Regions from separate parts of the Cytobacillus sp. Hz8 genome, predicted to be linked through region 2. Evidence: a T-box and tRNA genes for the amino acid it is inferred to sense, from the RefSeq annotation. Region 2 holds a T-box; the other holds one or more tRNA genes.

Region 1 (9,073 bases), on a different contig from region 2:
CTTGAGCACAGACAATCGTATAAATTTGGGCCGCTTTTTCTGCGGTTTCAATTAAGCCAAAGGTTTCATCCATGCTGGTTCCCGCTCCGAAGATTCCGTGATGTGGCCAGATTACTAGGCGAACATCCCGCATTTTTTTCGCCGTTATCTCTCCAATCGCATCAGTGCCTGGCACCATCCAAGGAACCACACCAACGCCTTCCGGGAAAACGACGATGCATTCTGTTGACATTTGCCATAGGGTTTTGGAAAAGATACGCTCATCTAATGAATGTGTATAGGTCATGCCAATAATATTGCTAGCGTGACAATGGATAATGATTCGATGGTTCGGATCCACCTTTAAACGTTCAATATGTCCCATCAAATGAGAAGGTAGCTCGCTCGTTGGCGTGCCCCCATCTTCAAAGCCCCACAAAACATCAACTGACTGACCATCATCTGTTACGCGAATTAAACCTAGATTAATAGATGGCGCATCGATCACATTTTTAAAATACTTTCCGGAACCGGTGACAATAAAGTATTTTCCTGCTAATGCAGATCCATCAAATTTGGTTGGCAAGGTTCTTTTTACTTCATGAATATCAAGATAAGGTGTTACCTCTTCCTCTTTTAATAGATAGCTAATATTTCCTCCGTTGCGCTCATCCCAGCCCAAGCGGTAAAGATTTGCGGTTGTTTTAGCCATTTCTTGAATGAATGGCGCTGTTAGAATATCTCGTTTTTCGCTCATTTTCATTACCCCTTAGTTTCTGTTTCGCAAAACTTCTTCTTCATATTTTCTTACCTGAGCTAACCAATCTTCCCGAACCGGAACTCCGAGGGAAGCGCAGTAGTAATCCCAAATGGCTCCAAATGGATAGCTTTTGAATTCCTCTCTAAGGGCAAGTCGTGTTGTGAAATCCCCTTTTAATTCAATCTCCTTCAGCTGCTCAATTGGCTCCAAGTATGCCTTGAGCAATGCTTTAATCATATTGCGTGCCCCGATTACCCATGCAGCGACACGATTGATGCTCGCGTCGAAGAAATCAAGACCAATATGAGTTTTATCTAAAAGATTATTAACAACAAGTTCTTTTGCAATTTCCTGAAGCTCATCATCTAGAATCACGACATGGTCACTATCCCAGCGAACCGGGCGACTGACATGTAGAAGCATACCTTTACTAAATAAGGAAATAGCAGATAATTTATTGGATACCACTTCGGTTGGATGGAAGTGCCCGGCATCTAAGCAGATGAGCTTATCTCGAGTAAGCCCATATCCCATGTAAAATTCATGAGAACCAACCACATAAGCTTCAGAACCAATGCCAAATACCTTACTTTCGATGGCATCAAGGTTGTACTCCGAATCGATTTCCTCTTTAAAAATTTCATCTAAAGATTCTTCTAATCTCTTTCTAGGAGCAAGTCGATCAACGGGATTATCCTTGTAGCCATCTGGAATCCAGACATTTGTCACACAGGTTTGGCCAGTTTCTCTTCCAAAGTATTCGCCGATTTTGCGTGAACGTTTGCAATGCTCAATCCAGAAATCCCGGATTTCCTTATTCGGATGACTGAGGGTAAAACCGTCTTCTGATTTTGGATGGGAGAAAAGAGTGGGGTTGAAGTCAAGACCAAGTCCCTGTTCTTTTGCCCAAGTGACCCATTTTTCGAAATGACGTGGTTCAATTTCGTTGTAATCAATTTTTTCATCGGTATCGACATAGATTGCATGTAAATTCAACTTATGTTTTCCTGGTATAAGGGAGTAAGCTTTTTCAAGATCCTGACGAAGCTCCTCTGGTGTCCTTGCTACTCCTGGATAATTTCCTGTTACAGAAATCCCGCCAGTCAGTTCTTGATCCTTATTAATAAAACCTCGAACATCATCCCCTTGCCAGCAATGCATGGAAATCTTAATATCCTTTAATTGATTGATCACATCATCCGTATTAATTCCATGCTTGGCATATAGTTTTTTTGCTGCTTCATAAGCCTCTTGAATTTCAGGTGTCATCATTTCGTCGTTACCTCCTTGAATTGTTCCATGATGGTTTGTTGATGAAGATGGTTTGGTGTGTATTTTTTTATTTCAAATGAATCTCTTATAAGCTGGCGGGCGGCCTGCAAATCTTCTATTTCTTTCATTGCGATCATCTGCATAACAAGATTTCCAATCGCAGTTGCCTCTGTTGGTCCGGCATAAACGGTTTTACCGCTGAAATCTGCCGTCAGCTGATTAAGGTATTCATTGTAGGCACCTCCGCCAACGATATGAAGCTGATCGATTCTTTTGCCTGTAATCTGCTGTAATTCCTCCATCGCAATCGCATAAATAATTGCTAGATTATTATAAATGCAGTAAGCCAATTCGCCGGCTGTTTCAGGCACCTGTTGATTTGTTTCGCAACAATAGCTTTGAATTTCTTCGATCATATTAGCTGGATTCAAAAACCTCTTATCGTTAAAATTAATGTAAGGAAAAGCTCCATTTTCTTTTTTTGCCTCTTCCACAAATTGACCGAAATTATAATCTTTCTTTAAAAAGCGCCTTACTTCTTGGATAATCCACATTCCGATAATGTTTTTAAGGAAGCGGATCGTGTGAAAAGCGCCCCACTCGTTGGTGTAATTGTTTTTCAAAGCAAGATTGCTGACAACAGGAACCTCGCTTTCTATTCCTAACAAAGACCATGTTCCGCTGCTTAAGTAAGCCCAATTGTCTCCAAAACCAGGAGTTCCGATAACAGCAGATGCGGTATCATGAGTCGCTACCGTAATGACTGTACATTTTGGAAGATCAAAAGTAGGAAACCATTCTCTTCTTACCTCTCCCAATTCTGTTCCTGGCTCCGTCAGTTCTGGAAACTGCTCTTTCTTGACGGAAAGGAGTTGGAGCAGCTCCTCATCAAATGATTTTGTTTCTAGATTTAACAGCTGTGTGGTTGATGCATTTGTTTTTTCCGCGACAGGCCGGCCCGTTAAACAAAAGGCTAAGAAATCTGGCACCATCAAGATATATTGCGCATCTTTCAGCTTTTCCTTCTCTTCTTCATACAATTGATAAAGGGTGTTAAATGGCTGAAATTGGATTCCTGTTTTTTGATATATTTTTTCTTTTGGCATCTGTTTGATGATTTTTTCAATTGTATCTTTTGTTCGACTATCACGATAGGATACGACTTCACGTAACCGCTTTCTTTCATGCCCAACTAAAACATAATCAACTGCCCATGTATCGATTCCAACTGTGCATGTCTCAATTCCTAGGGACTTCACCTTTTCAAGTCCTTTTAATATTTCATTCAGTAAATGATCAATATCCCAGTAACAAGTTCCACTGATATCCATAAAACCGTTTGCAAATCGATGAATTTCTTTTATTTCTAATTGAGCATTCTTCATTTCCCCTAAAACTAAGCGTCCACTGGATGCTCCAATATCGACGGCAATATATGTCACTAGATCACCACTTCCTCTGAGAACTAACATTTCTTTGTTTTCAACAACATAATACAACATAAACAAAGATAAAACAACATTATTTTTTGTTTTTTCTTTGAACATTTTGTTTCTAATGAATGAATTCCACAAAAGTCGGATAATTTTATCAAAAAACAGCTCATCTGTTGAAAATCACAACAGATGAGCAGAATGTTCAACATTCAAGTTGTTTTCTTAGATAATTTCTTTAAACATTTCAATGACTTCTTCTTTTGTAGGTTGGAATGGATTTCCCGGTGCACAGGCATCTAGCAATGCATTTTCAGCGAGCTTGTCCAAATTCACTTCGTTTACGCCTAATTCAGAAAGGACAGATGGAATTCCTACTTCTTTAGACAGTCCTTTGATCGCTTCAATAACAGCATCCGCACATTGTTCATCGGTCTTGTCCGCAACCTCTATTCCAATCGCTTTGGCAATCGCTCTAAATTTCACGGGATTCCGTTTCGCATTTTCCTGTTCCACAATTGGCAAAAGCATTGCGTTGCAAACCCCATGAGGTAAGTCGTACATTCCGCCTAATTGATGGGCCATCGCATGAACAAACCCTAAACCAGCATTATTAAACGCCACTCCACCTAGAAACATCACATAGGCCATTTGTTCACGAGCCTCAATATCATGCCCATCCTTCACCGCTCTTGGAAGATAATTAAAAATGATTTCAACCGCTGATAACGCCATCGCGTCTGTAACCGTATAAGCACCTGGTGTCACAATCGCTTCAATTGCATGGGTCAACGCGTCCATTCCTGTTGCGGCTGTTAAATCAGCTGGTTTGCCTATCATTAATTCCGGATCATTTACAGAAATTGTTACTAAGCTGTTTTTATCAACCATCACCATTTTGACACTGCGCTCTTCATCCGTAATAACATAATTGATGGTAAATTCGCTGGATGTTCCTGCTGTTGTATTGATTGCTACAATCGGTACAGATTTATTCTTGGTTTTATTGACCCCTTCATAATCTCGAATATCTCCACCGTTTGTAATGTAAAGACCAATGGCTTTGGCTGTGTCCTGTGGGGAGCCTCCACCAATCGATACTAATAATTCACATTGATTTTCCTTATAGATATCAACACCAGTATAGACTGTGCTTGTTGATGGATTTGGTTTCACATCATCATACACCACATAGTCAATCTCGGCTTCCTTTAAAACCGAAATAACTCTATCCGCAATTCCACTTTTCATCAAAAATTTATCTGTTACCACTAATGCCTTTTTCTTGCCAATATCTTTGATAAACGGTCCAACTTCAGCTAAACATCCTCTTCCCATAAGGTTTGTGCTTGGTACAAATAGAACATGTCCACTCATTAAGATCAGCCTCCAAATCATATTGTTTTGATTATTTATTGCTCAATGATTCACAAATAATGATAAAAAAAAGGAAAAAACATCTTTTTTATTGCCTAACTAAATAATAAATTTTGATTATTTGAAAGTCAACAAAAACATACATGATTTTCTTTGTTCATGTTGTATTTTCACCATATCTTCTCATTTTCTTGTTGTTTTTATTTGTTTTTCCAAGTACACTAGTACAAAAACCACATTTTTTGCTATAATAATGATATAGTACTCAACTCATCTGAGGGGGAATTCTACCGTGTTACCTATTGAAAGACGGCAAAGAGTCATAGAGATTATTCAAATAGATAAAAGAGTGTTGGTTTCCGATTTAAGCAAGCGCTTTAATGTAACAGAGGAAACCATTAGAAGAGATTTAGAAAAACTTGAAAAAGAAGGACTCGTTACTCGAACTTATGGAGGAGCGATCATTAATCAACACACCAATGAGGACCTTCCCTTTGTTGCAAGAAGTGACCAAAATTTACAAACAAAGCAGGAAATTGCCCAAAAAGCACTCAATTATATTAGCGATCATGACTCCCTATTTGTTGATTCGAGTTCCACTTGCTACGAATTAGTCAAATTGCTAACCGAAAAACAAAACATCACAATCATAACGAATTCAGTCAAGATATTAAATGAAATAAACAGCGATAAGCTGCGCATCATTTCAACTGGTGGAATACTGCGGCCACATTCCTTTTCCCTTGTCGGCTCCATTCCCCAAGAAACCGTACATAAATACAATACCGACTTAGCTATCATCAGCTGCAAAGGTATTGATAAAGAAAAAGACATAACTGACTCAAACGAACCTGACTCAGAGCTAAAAAAAGCCATGATCTATCAAGCCGGAAAAACCATGCTGCTATTAGACCACACCAAATTTGACAACATCGCCTTTGTCAGCTTTATGTCATTTAAGGAAATCGATTACCTCGTCACGGATCAAAAACCTACTGATGAGTGGATTAAGTATTTACATGATCAAAATGTAACGGTGATTTATTGAGTTAACTGATTTTTGCGGCGAGTGTTGAATGTAGAGGAGATCGATTTTTGAGAATAGTGGAGGGTGCTCACGAATATTTTTTCAAAATCGCGAATATAAAAGACAGTCGCGAATAAATTGGTCATTTTCGCGAATAAATTTAAAAAGTCGCGAATAAACCTTGGATTTTCGCGAATAAATTTGGGAAGTCGCGAATAATCAAGATCACGCCTCCTTTTGAATGATAATAATGCCACTTTTCCGCGGGCATTTCTAATTTTTTGTGCATATTTTAGTAGTTTCGCGAGCATTTTATAGAAAACGAGGGTACTTTTTTCAAAATCTCATATAAAAAGATGACCGCGAATAAACGGAGTACCAAACCTAACTTTATATTTTCTAAATCATAAAGTTTACTTGTTTATTCTTTTTAAAGATCTCCCGACCAAATAAAAAAAGAGAAGTTGGACAGCCAGTTTAGGCCATTCCACTTCTCCTTTTAGTATCACACTTTAGTTGTATAATTTAAAATCGGATCATCCAAATAAAAAGAGAATACCAAAAAGCTTTTTGCCTTGGGTACCCTCTTGTTACGCGCCTTAGAGGATTCGAACCTCTGACCGTACGCTTAGAAGGCGTATGCTCTATCCAGCTGAGCTAAAGGCGCATTAGATATGTATGGAGAATAACGGAATTTTTCCAAAACCATTACCCTAATATATAAATGGCTCCGCAGGTAGGATTCGAACCTACGACCGTTCGGTTAACAGCCGAATGCTCTACCACTGAGCTACTGCGGAATAATAAGTTTTCATTCCTAAATCTCAGAAAGCTTTGCCGAATGTCCTCATCTCAGAAAGCTTATCCAAGTAGTGGCTCGATGAGTACAACTCGAAGCATATTCATCGGAGAGATGCTCGTTGCTCTACCACTGAGCTACTGCGAAATAAAATAATATGGTGGGCCTAAATGGACTCGAACCATCGACCTCACGCTTATCAGGCGTGCGCTCTAACCAGCTGAGCTATAGGCCCCTAAATGGAGCGGGTGATGAGAATCGAACTCACGACAACAGCTTGGAAGGCTGTAGTTTTACCACTAAACTACACCCGCATTATGATAAAAATGGAGGCAGCAACCGGATTTGAACCGGTGGTGAAGGTTTTGCAGACCTCTGCCTTACCACTTGGCTATGCTGCCTTATTATAAAATTGGCTGGGCTAGCAGGATTCGAACCTACGCATGACGGAGTCAAAGTCCGTTGCCTTACCGCTTGGCTATAGCCCACTGAAGAATCTCCATGAAATTACTCCCTCGAGTAAGCATCATGAATATGCACCGCAGAAACATTTAATTGCAAATGAATATGCTGCATCGAATTACTTCTGTAGTTAAATGTTTCGACATTCCCTTAATACAACCACAAAATCCATTCAAGAATATTTCTTAAACAAAATCATATGCGTAAACAATACTTGCAACTGAATATACTACCTTGAACTACTCCTGTAGTTAAATATGTCGACACACCCTTATTTAAACCACAAAAAACATTCAAGAGTATTTCTTAAAAACAAAACTACCTGCGTAAAGAATCATTGCAAATGAAAAAGTTTCTTTGAATTACTTCTGTAATTAATGTTTCGACATTCCCCTAAACTGCATAAATAAACCAGAGGGACAAAACAACTTCTACAGAAAATTCCTCAACATTCCACATTCTATCACAAAAACACAATCATAAACAACCCAATGTCGTAATTTCTAAAAATGGGGCGATTGATGGGAATCGAACCCACGAGTGTCGGAACCACAATCCGATGCGTTAACCACTTCGCCACAACCGCCATCATTATTTAATTGGCAGGGGCAGTAGGAATCGAACCCACACTGGAGGTTTTGGAGACCTCTGTTCTACCGTTAAACTATGCCCCTATATGGACATTAATGGTGGAGGGGGACGGATTCGAACCGCCGAACCCATGGGAGCGGATTTACAGTCCGCCGCGTTTAGCCACTTCGCTACCCCTCCAAATGAAAAAAGATGGCTCAGGACGGAATCGAACCGCCGACACAAGGATTTTCAGTCCTTTGCTCTACCGACTGAGCTACTGAGCCATATAAATATATTCACCTACAGAGAATCTCACTTCGTCCTTCACACAAAACTCAGGAAGTCAATTCAAGTAGCCGTTCGTTTTGTGCGCTGAAGCTTTTGCTTCGCAGCTTATTCGGTCGTGCTCTACCGACTGAGCTACTGAGCCATATATATATTCACCTACAGAGAATTCTTCTTCGTCCTTCGCCCAAAACTCAGAAAGCCTATTCAAGATGTCTTTCGTTTTGTGCGCTGTTGTTTTTGCTTCGTAGCTTATTCGATCGTGCTCTACCGACTGAGCTACTAAGCCATATTCTTACCTATAGAAGATAAAAATGGCGGTCCGGACGGGACTCGAACCCGCGACCTCCTGCGTGACAGGCAGGCATTCTAACCAACTGAACTACCGGACCATTGCGATTGCGGAGGCAGGATTTGAACCTGCGACCTTCGGGTTATGAGCCCGACGAGCTACCAGACTGCTCCACCCCGCGATAATAATAATAATAATAATAATAATAATAATAATATATAAAGTTTAGTTAATGCATTTTGTTTGTGCATGACTGTCCCAATCTCAGAAAGCTTACTCAAGTTGTGGATCAATCGGTACAACTCGCAGATTGTTCATTGGAGTAACGCTCGTTGCTCCATCCGCGATGACATATAAAATGGAGGAGGAAGAGGGATTCGAACCCCCGCGCGGTTTAACCCGCCTGTCGGTTTTCAAGACCGATCCCTTCAGCCAGACTTGGGTATTCCTCCAAAAAACATATGAAAAATGGTAGCGGCAGAGGGGATCGAACCCCCGACCTCACGGGTATGAACCGTACGCTCTAGCCAGCTGAGCTACGCCGCCAAAACTTATAGTATGTCTCTACAAATCGGGAAGACAGGATTCGAACCTGCGACCCCTTGGTCCCAAACCAAGTGCTCTACCAAGCTGAGCTACTTCCCGAAATAAACGCGCCCAGTAGGAGTCGAACCCGCAACCTTCTGATCCGTAGTCAGACGCTCTATCCAATTGAGCTATGGGCGCATTATTAATTTAAAAGTGGTGCCGAGGACCGGAATCGAACCGGTACGGTAGTCACCTACCGCAGGATTTTAAGTCCTGTGCGTCTGCC
Region 2 (9,073 bases):
TGGGAGGGGAGAGCTCCTTAGGCAACTTTCTTTTTAAGACGATAAACATGAGCCCTGACATAAATAGCAATCCTAATGTGGCGGGTACAAACATCATAGCTGTTTGCATATAAAGGGTCATATGGATTATTTTTAAAGCAATAAGATTGACGATATTACTTACGCCAATCGGAGTACTCGAGGCTGTGGCAATGAGCGCTCCGCTTAACAAATAGGGAATTTGCTGATGTGGTTTTAAACGGAGATTTTTCAAAAGTAATATAAGAATCGGTGTTGTAATTAGGATGCTTCCATCATTGTTAAATAAAAGCGTCATTAAAAAACAGAGCAATTGGATATACCAATATAGCCGGTATCCGGATCCTTTAGCAAAGTTGGCGAGCTTGGCAGCAGACCAATGAAAGAATCCAAAGCTTTCCAAAATAACTGCCATCACAATGGTGGATATAATCGTAATTGATGCTCCGCCTATTTTATCGACAATATCCACGATGTTTTCTTGCGAGACAACGCCTATTAGTAAAATAACGATTGCTCCAATTGCAGCTGGATAAGCTTCATTCACCCCCCTTGGCCTCCAAAATATGACAAGCATGGTTACTGCAAAAACGAAGAGGGTGATTCCTACTTGAAATGTCATTCAACCTTCTCCTTTCTTTAAAAACGGGACAAGGTCTATTGACCATACATGTCCGTTTGCTTATATTTATATTCGGCTATAAAAAGAAGGAGCTAGATGATTGTCTAAATTTGTCTAATATGTATGTTTGTCTGATAGAGATATTTGTACTCCTGAGATAAAATGTAATGAGAAACGAGAAAACAAATGATTCATATGAAAGTGGAATTTCTTTTCGTTAGAAGTTATGATGGTATTTAAGAGGTTTAGATATTTTGAATAAGGGAGATAGGAAGGAATAGCTTCTTAACTTTGAAAATATATGGGAATACGAAAAGTGTGAAGCAAGATCCTATATTTCCTTGTATAATATTATTATTCAGAGATCAATTTCATAGAAAATGATAATCCCTAATTTGGGAGTTTAGTAGAAGGGAATGTATCAATTGGGGAAAAAGAAGAAAAAAAAGACATCACTTCCATTGCGCTTGAATATCCTTTTTTTGGCGGTATTTGTCCTTTTCTCAATGCTGATTATTCGATTAGGAATCGTGCAAATTGTTTATGGAAAAGATTATAAACGGGAAATCGACCAAAAAGAGGTTGTTCCTATTAATTTATCGATGCCACGTGGAAAAATTTATGACACAAATGGAAAACTAATCACTGGAAATAAAACATTAAAGGCCATTACTTATACACGTTCAAGTACAGTAACGCAAGATGAAATGCTAGACGTTGCCAAGAAATTAGCGACTATAATTAAAAAAGATACAAAGGATGATTTTAAAGCCATCACCGAACGCGATCGTCAGGATTTTTGGATTATTAAACATCCAGATGAAGCAAAGAAAAAAATTACATCAAAAGATGAAGCAAAATTAAAGAAGAAAGAATTGGATCAAGACGAATACAATAAAGAAATTTATGATTTAACGAGAAAAAGAATTACGGAACAAGAATTAAATTCCTTTTCAAAGAAGGATCTTGAGGTTCTAGCAATATACCGTGAAATGTCAAGCGGCAGAGCGCTATCACCGCAAATTATAAAGAATAAAAATGTAACGGATGAGGAATTTGCCCGTGTCAGCGAAAATCTAGATATCTTGCCTGGAGTCGATGCCACGACTGACTGGGAGCGATACAATGCTTATAAGGATAAGGAAGGAAATGAAACCTTAAGCTCTATTTTAGGGAAGGTTACCAGCACGAAAGAGGGATTGCCTCAAGATATGCTTGATTATTTTGAAGCAAGGGGCTACAGTCGAAATGACCGTGTAGGAAAAAGCTATCTTGAGTGGCAGTACGAAGATGTCCTACAAGGTCAAAAAGAAATTGTAAAAAATGTTTCCGATAAATCAGGCAATGTCATCGATACAAAAGTATATCGTAAAGGAAAAAGCGGAAATGACTTAGTCTTATCTGTCGATATTGATTTACAGCAGAAGGTAGAAAAGATAATTGAAGATAAATTAGGAAGCGCCCGAATGGGTCAGCCGTATATGGATCGCGCCCTTGTAACGGTCTTAAATCCAAAAACGGGAGAAGTCCTTGCCATGGCAGGCAAGCAGTATATGAAGGATGAAGAGACCAATAAGACTGTTGCTGCTGATTTTGCTTTAGGAAATATGATTACTTCCTACTCAATGGGTTCAGCAGTGAAAGCGGCCACGGTCTTAACTGGTTATAATACAGGAGCGATTACTCCTGGAGAATATCAATATGACCAACCGTTGAAATTTAAGGGTACTCAAGTAAAGAAATCTTGGAATACCGTTGGTTTTGGTTCAATTAATGATTTATATGCCTTAAAACGTTCCTCAAACGTTTATATGTTCTTAACAGCTATGAAAATTGGTGGTCAACAAACTTATGTTCCGAATGGTCCTTTAACTATTAATAAAGTGGCTGCAATTAATAAACTAAGAAATAATTTTGCTCAATTTGGATTAGGCGTAAAGACAGGGATTGATTTGCCTGGGGAGCAATCTGGTTATGGTCAAGGGCAAATCCCGGAAGATGCTGGTAAGGTACTAGACTTTGGGATTGGCCAGTATGACACATATACTCCATTGCAGCTTGCCCAATATATTTCAACGGTTGCCAACGGAGGTTATCGCATTCAGCCTCATATTGCCAAAGAAATTCGCGAATCCAATAACTCATCCGATAAACTAGGTTCAATCGTTCAGGAGATCAAACCAAAGGTATTGAACCGTGTAGATATGAAGGATGAATGGATTAAACATGTACAGGAAGGATTGAGATTGGTTGTAAATGATCCTCAAGGTACAGGTTATGCAACGATTAAGAATAAGCAATATAAAATTGCAGGGAAAACAGGAACGGCCCAGGCATTATATGATGGCCCATTAGGTGGACATCCAATGCTATGGAATGTGACATTTGCAGGCTACGCCCCATATGATGATCCTGAAATTGCCCTCTCAGTTGTTATTCCATGGTCCACGACCGATCAAACACACGTCAACTTGGAAATTGCTGATGAAGTGTTTAAAGCGTATTTTGATTTGAAAGAAAAACGTGCAAAATAAACGACTGATTTTAGTAGACTTATGAAAAGAAGTGCTTGTTTTTAGCACTTCTTTTTAAACTTTAAGCGTATAAATTGGCACCATTGATGAAGATTGACTTAGTGGCCAATTTTTGGAATTAGTGAAACGATGTCTCTGTAAAAGAGGAAGAAGTCGTGAATCCATGTGAAAACAGTCATGATGGAAAAAGATTTACTATATACACCAACTCGGATTAAATAGATGTTTTTATTATATAAACATACCAATTATTCTAAAAAATATTTCAAAAAGTTCTTGATTTTTTTTTCTGAATGATTATAATAATCTCCAATACTAAAAAAAAAATCTATGATAAAGAGAGTAGTTATTTTGTGAAGGGAAGCGAGTCAGGGATGGTGGGAGCCTGATACGGAGCAAATAATGAACCGCACTTTAGAGATGCTTTCCTGAAATGAGTAGGGGTAAGCCGGGGAAATACCTCGTTAACAAAAAGAAGTGGTTTTTATTGTTTAAAAACAAATGGAGTGGTACCACGGGAAATCATCAAACTCTCGTCTCTTTTATTATAAAAGAGGCGGGAGTTTTTTTATTGGAGGGAAAAATGATGTATAAGGAGCACTTAGTTGAGGTATTATCAGAATTTTTAAATGGTGTATTAGAAAAAGACAAATTAAGTGAAATGATTGAAAAACCGAAATATGAAAATTTGGGGGATTTGGCTTTTCCTTGTTTTGAATTGGCAAAGGTTTATCGGAAATCTCCACAAATTATTGCAACTGAAATAGCTGAAGGCATTAAATCTTCTCAGTTTGAAAAGGTGGAAGCCGTAAGTGGATATGTAAATGTTTTTCTTAACAAAAAAGAAGTATCCTCACAGGTTATGAAACAAATCATTTCTGAAAAAGAGCATTATGGTGATGTAAACATTGGTCATGGAGGGGCTGTAACGATTGATTTATCATCCCCAAATATTGCAAAACCCTTTTCCATGGGACATTTGCGCTCAACTGTTATTGGGAATGCTCTTGCATTAATTACCGAAAAATGTGGATATCAGCCCATTAAAATCAACCATCTAGGCGATTGGGGTACACAATTTGGGAAATTGATTGTTGCTTATAAATTATGGGGAGACGAAGAACAGGTTAGAAAGAATCCAATCAATGAGCTCTTAAAGTTGTATATTCAATTTCACGAAGAGGCTGAAAAGGATCCTTCATTAGATGATCATGGGCGTGAATGGTTTAAGAAGCTAGAGGATGGAGATGAAGAAGCCATTTCATTATGGAAGTGGTTTAGAGAGGAATCCATAAAGGAATTTTCAAGATTATATGAACTATTAGGAATCACTTTTGATTCGTATAATGGAGAAGCTTTTTATAATGATAAAATGGAACGGGTTGTCGAGCTTTTGGAGGAGAAAAAATTATTGCTTCAATCTGAAGGAGCAGAGATCGTTTCTCTAGAAGAAAAGGATTTACCACCTTGCTTAATTAAGAAAAGTGATGGTACTACCCTTTACGCGACCCGTGACTTAGCGGCTGCAATTTATCGGCAGGAAACTTATCACTTCGTTAAATCTTTATATGTAGTGGGAAATGAACAGTCCTTTCATTTTAAGCAATTTTTCTCTGTATTAGAAAAGATGGGGTATGACTGGCATAAAGGTCTTATTCATATACCTTTTGGAATGATGCTAATGGATGGTAAGAAGATGTCAACGCGGAAAGGGAAGGTTGTTTTCTTAGAGGAAGTCGTGCAAGAAGCAATCAAGCTTGCGATGAATGATATTATGGAAAAAAATCCGAATCTTGAATCCAAGGAAGAAGTGGCCCGTCAAGTAGGAACAGGAGCTGTCATTTTCCATGATTTGAAGCATTATCGGATGAATGATATTGAATTTTCTTTAAAAGATATGTTGCGCTTTGAAGGAGATACAGGTCCTTATGTTCAATACACACATGCACGTATTTCATCATTACTAAAAAAAGGAATTTATGAGGAAAGTAACGAAGAAATTCATTTGGATGATTTAGAAGCTTGGCCAATTATTACGTTATTAATGTCATTTCCTGATATCCTTAAGCGATCATTGGATGGGTATGATCCGTCTCAAATTGCTAAATATGTGATTGACTTGGCGAAGGCATTTAATAAATATTATGCTACTGTAAGAATTCTCGATGATGAAGCTTTAAAACATGCAAGACTGTCGCTAGCATTTTCAGTGAAAATAGTGTTAAAGGAAGGGCTTCGTCTGTTGGGACTTGAAGCACCGGAAAAAATGTAAAATAAGAGAGACCAGCATTCAACCAAAGCTTTTGTAATGCTGGCCTCTTTTTTATAAACAAAAAAATGATCATAAAAACTTATTATTAGTGTCAATCCAAATTAATTTGTCCTCCCGGTTCTTCATTTTTTTAAATAAAGGAAATTTCGTGCCTTTTTATACATTCTTCAGTATCTTGCTTCATTTTTTTTCATAAAGTAACAGTACCGAGATTTTTTTTGAGGAGGAGTATTATGTATTACGCTCGTCTTGTACAATTTAAATTAGGAACTGGAAAGCGACAGATTGCGGAAAAAATATGTAAGGAATATGATTCATTTAATCGGAATTTAACTGGATTTAGAGGAAATGTTTATTTCTTTGATGATTTAAATGGTGAATACCATACATTAAATTATTGGGATACAAAACAAGATGCTGAAAACGCACATGAAATTTTATTTCCTAAATTCACGGCCAAACTTGAAAAGTATACAGATGAGAAAATAGTCTATAGAATCTTTGAAGTGTTTGATACATCAGAAAATAGTGGTTTTTTCCAATCTCATTTGAAGTTATAAAGGGATGTAACAATAGGGCATAGAAAGATTTTACCTCATTTTTTGTAGTTAGAATAGCAAGAAAAATGAATTAAAAGATTTTGAAATTGTTAAGAAAAGAAGCGAATAGAGGAAAAAAGGAAGAGGAAATCTGAGAAGTGTATTTACTATTAAATAAGAAAAGAATCATCATTCATTTTTTTATTTTTTCCTGGAGAAAGCTAATGATAAAATAGCTAATCACTAAAACTAAAATACTTACGGTATAAATAAATGTTTGTTTTGCATCCTCATGGTTGACAACAACTAAACGGACCATTGCTGTAATTCCGATGTATATAAAGTATCGAAGTGGAAAATGATAATGTTCTTGAAAATATTTAACGGCAACTGCAATGAATTCAAAGTAAAGAAAAAATACTAAAATCCCTTCAAGTAATTCAAAATGTGCTTCCTTCCCAGTTTCGAAAAAAGCAAGATGGAAAAGATTAATGATTTCCTTGCAAAGCAGAGCTGCTAATATAATGCTTAAGACCACTAACGCTACATTCAATCCCCATTGAAGGATTTGAGCAATGGCTATATTTGTATATTTTTTCATGTTTCACCTCCTCTACTGTTTATTTTAAGATATTTGGCATCAGGATTCTAGTTTGAAGTTTTATTATTTATCATTAATTCTGATGAATTTGTTTGATACAAAATAAAGGCTGTTCTGATAGCTATTTAATAAAAAAACTTATTTAGATTAAAAAAAAAAAACGCCACAAATGGCGTTGAACATTATGATGGATGATTTATTTCTTCATTATTGTCATTCAAAATATTTTTTACATCTTCTACCATTTTATTGAAGGCTTGATCCACTCGATTTAGAATATCTTCTTGTTCAGATTGAGTGGACTGATGATTTTCATTTTCATTTTTATCGTCCATTTCTACACCTCCCATTTTAGCATGTGTAGAAAAGGAAATTTTTATAAGGAAAGAAGTTATGATTTTAAGAAAAAAATAATCTTTAACGATTTTTTAAGAATGGTTCCAGTGAATCATCAACAGCTTTTTATCCTAAGCAATTATATGGGTAATGGCAAGAAAAAGTGCAAATGAAATGAAAACCATATGGATTGTACGAAGTCTTTTGGATTTTTTGTTTTGCATTAATTTGCTGCCTAGTATTGCAGCTAATACGATAAAAAGGACGGAGCCGAGGCCGATGATCCCTTCTCCTTCTAATTCACCTTCTTTTAGAAACATCAATGCACCATGGAGGATACTTAAAGTTAGGGCGATTAGTCCAATTAAAACATGATTTTTTGTGATGAATTTACCAAAAGAAATGAAGGTATTTTTCCATTTTGAAAATTGGGAAATCAAAGTTTTCAATGACCTTCTAAATGGATAGAGCAGCGCAGCGAATCCCATTGCGATAGCCGTTCCCCAACCAATCATCTTTCCAATTTCCTCTATTGGACCTTCCTTTTCATGATCGCCCTGATAATCACCATATTTTCCATCATCGTGCTTTTCAAAATGATGACCGTCATCATCTGCAAACGCTATAGAATTTGTCACCCCGAATCCAAGTATGAAAATTAAAATTACAGAAGCAAAGATTAATTGAAAATACTTCATCATTAAACCTCCCATTTTTTTCTAAAAGCGATAGTATGTATGTCCTTATTAGGATACTTGCTAAATATGAAAATTGACTGAAAAGTGGCCCTTAAATAGGATTTCATGATCACCATTTTTGAGAGCGTTCAATATTCTAGATATAGAATGCAAATTGCCATATTTTATAAGCATTTGAAAAAAGTATAAAAGGAATGAACAATGATGGAACTTTTCATGTTTAGCTCCATTTGGTTTGATCTAAGTTTCTTTTTCGTAGGAATGATATTTTGGGGACTAATGATTGTTTCGGGATTATATTTTATTGTGGGGCTGGTCAAAAAGTCAGCAAAAGCATTCTTTATAAGCGGATTAGCCTTTTTAATCCCCTCCATTACACTTTCTTCACAGGAAGGCTATTATCTCTTGTTTCTATTATTGCCTTTACTTGCTTTTCTCCTCGCTTTTCTGTTGTGGAGATATATGGACATTCATTAAAAATGTGCGATACTTTGAATCAATAAAGTATCGCTTTTTGATGTGCTTGAATTTAGGAGAAAAAAAGAGTGAATGCTCGTTTATCTATATTAACAGCGAATTGCTATTCGAATAGGGATCACAATACCTCCTGTTGGCTTTATATGAGATGGTTGAAATTTCAAAAAGTAACTTTTTTCATAGAAAAAAGACAGGAGAAGTTCCTGTCATTTCTTTGCAACGAGAATGAGCGCAGGGGAGTTACTTGAGTAATTCTGAAAATCATAATTCCCATAAACGGTTATATCATGAAATCCACAACTTTTTAGGCTAGAAACTAATTGATCTGCTACTGCCGGATACAGCTTTGTCGTATTAATCTTAGCTTTTCCATCCGATGTTAAAGTAGTAGTAAAAAGAACTGTATCCTTAGATATTTCATATTTTCTCTCAAAGGTGAATGTATCTCTTTTTATAATAGGAAAACTAAATTGCTCTTTTGTTAATATATTTTCATAATTCACCGTCTGAATAATCATTACTCCATCATTCGCTAGGGTGAGGTAGGAGTCTCGAAAAAACTGAGTTATTTCCTCTAGGTTGTTTAAGTGAACGAGGGTATTTCCGATACAATAGATCCCGTCATAGATTTCATTCAACTCATTCAATTGCTGCATGTTTTTTCTATAGAGCTTAAGGTGATTTCTGCTCCTAATGATTTTTTTTCGAATTTCTTCTGTAAAGGATGCTTCAGGTTCTAAAGCGGAAACCATGTATCCACTATTAGCAAGGGAAAATGCCATATTGCCTGTCCCTGCTCCAACATCTAATAAGTTTCTTTTCCCCTTGAAACATATGGATAAAAATCGAAAGGCTTTTTCATTAGTAGGAAAAATTTGATCATAATAGGGTGCTAATGTTTCATAAAATGACATGCTTGAATCCCTTTCTTTCAAAATTTCTTTTATTCTATTTTAGTATAAATGAAGCAGATAAG

What was found. The T-box of region 2 lies ahead of argS (arginine--tRNA ligase). A T-box ahead of a tRNA ligase gene usually reads a tRNA of that ligase, here a tRNA-Arg.
Region 1: it has a tRNA-Arg gene. The T-box ahead of argS (arginine--tRNA ligase) is inferred to sense a tRNA for this amino acid. The anticodon was not compared.

The regions. Positions count from the first base shown of each region.
Region 1 covers NZ_JBHKFI010000023.1:715-9,787, reverse strand. Annotated here, with positions in the region: gene rhaD (rhamnulose-1-phosphate aldolase) at 1-736, opposite strand, end outside; gene rhaA (L-rhamnose isomerase) at 749-2,011, opposite strand; gene rhaB (rhamnulokinase) at 2,008-3,453, opposite strand; gene ACE38V_RS20285 (iron-containing alcohol dehydrogenase) at 3,670-4,821, opposite strand; gene ACE38V_RS20280 (DeoR/GlpR family DNA-binding transcription regulator) at 5,114-5,869, shown strand; tRNA gene ACE38V_RS20275 (tRNA-Arg) at 6,442-6,515, opposite strand; tRNA gene ACE38V_RS20270 (tRNA-Asn) at 6,574-6,648, opposite strand; tRNA gene ACE38V_RS20265 (tRNA-Ile) at 6,806-6,882, opposite strand; tRNA gene ACE38V_RS20260 (tRNA-Gly) at 6,888-6,961, opposite strand; tRNA gene ACE38V_RS20255 (tRNA-Cys) at 6,975-7,048, opposite strand; tRNA gene ACE38V_RS20250 (tRNA-Gln) at 7,061-7,135, opposite strand; tRNA gene ACE38V_RS20245 (tRNA-His) at 7,620-7,695, opposite strand; tRNA gene ACE38V_RS20240 (tRNA-Trp) at 7,710-7,783, opposite strand; tRNA gene ACE38V_RS20235 (tRNA-Tyr) at 7,797-7,880, opposite strand; tRNA gene ACE38V_RS20230 (tRNA-Phe) at 7,894-7,966, opposite strand; tRNA gene ACE38V_RS20225 (tRNA-Asp) at 8,283-8,359, opposite strand; tRNA gene ACE38V_RS20220 (tRNA-Met) at 8,367-8,440, opposite strand; tRNA gene ACE38V_RS20215 (tRNA-Ser) at 8,619-8,711, opposite strand; tRNA gene ACE38V_RS20210 (tRNA-Met) at 8,729-8,805, opposite strand; tRNA gene ACE38V_RS20205 (tRNA-Pro) at 8,831-8,904, opposite strand; tRNA gene ACE38V_RS20200 (tRNA-Arg) at 8,912-8,985, opposite strand; tRNA gene ACE38V_RS20195 (tRNA-Leu) at 9,002-9,073, opposite strand, start outside.
Region 2 covers NZ_JBHKFI010000001.1:397,815-406,887, forward strand. Annotated here, with positions in the region: gene ACE38V_RS01970 (arsenic transporter) at 1-640, opposite strand, end outside; gene ACE38V_RS01975 (peptidoglycan D,D-transpeptidase FtsI family protein) at 1,057-3,174, shown strand; T-box leader at 3,496-3,718, shown strand; gene argS (arginine--tRNA ligase) at 3,758-5,446, shown strand; gene ACE38V_RS01985 (hypothetical protein) at 5,680-6,006, shown strand; gene psiE (phosphate-starvation-inducible protein PsiE) at 6,179-6,586, opposite strand; gene ACE38V_RS01995 (hypothetical protein) at 6,769-6,921, opposite strand; gene ACE38V_RS02000 (hypothetical protein) at 7,054-7,620, opposite strand; gene ACE38V_RS02005 (class I SAM-dependent methyltransferase) at 8,304-9,011, opposite strand.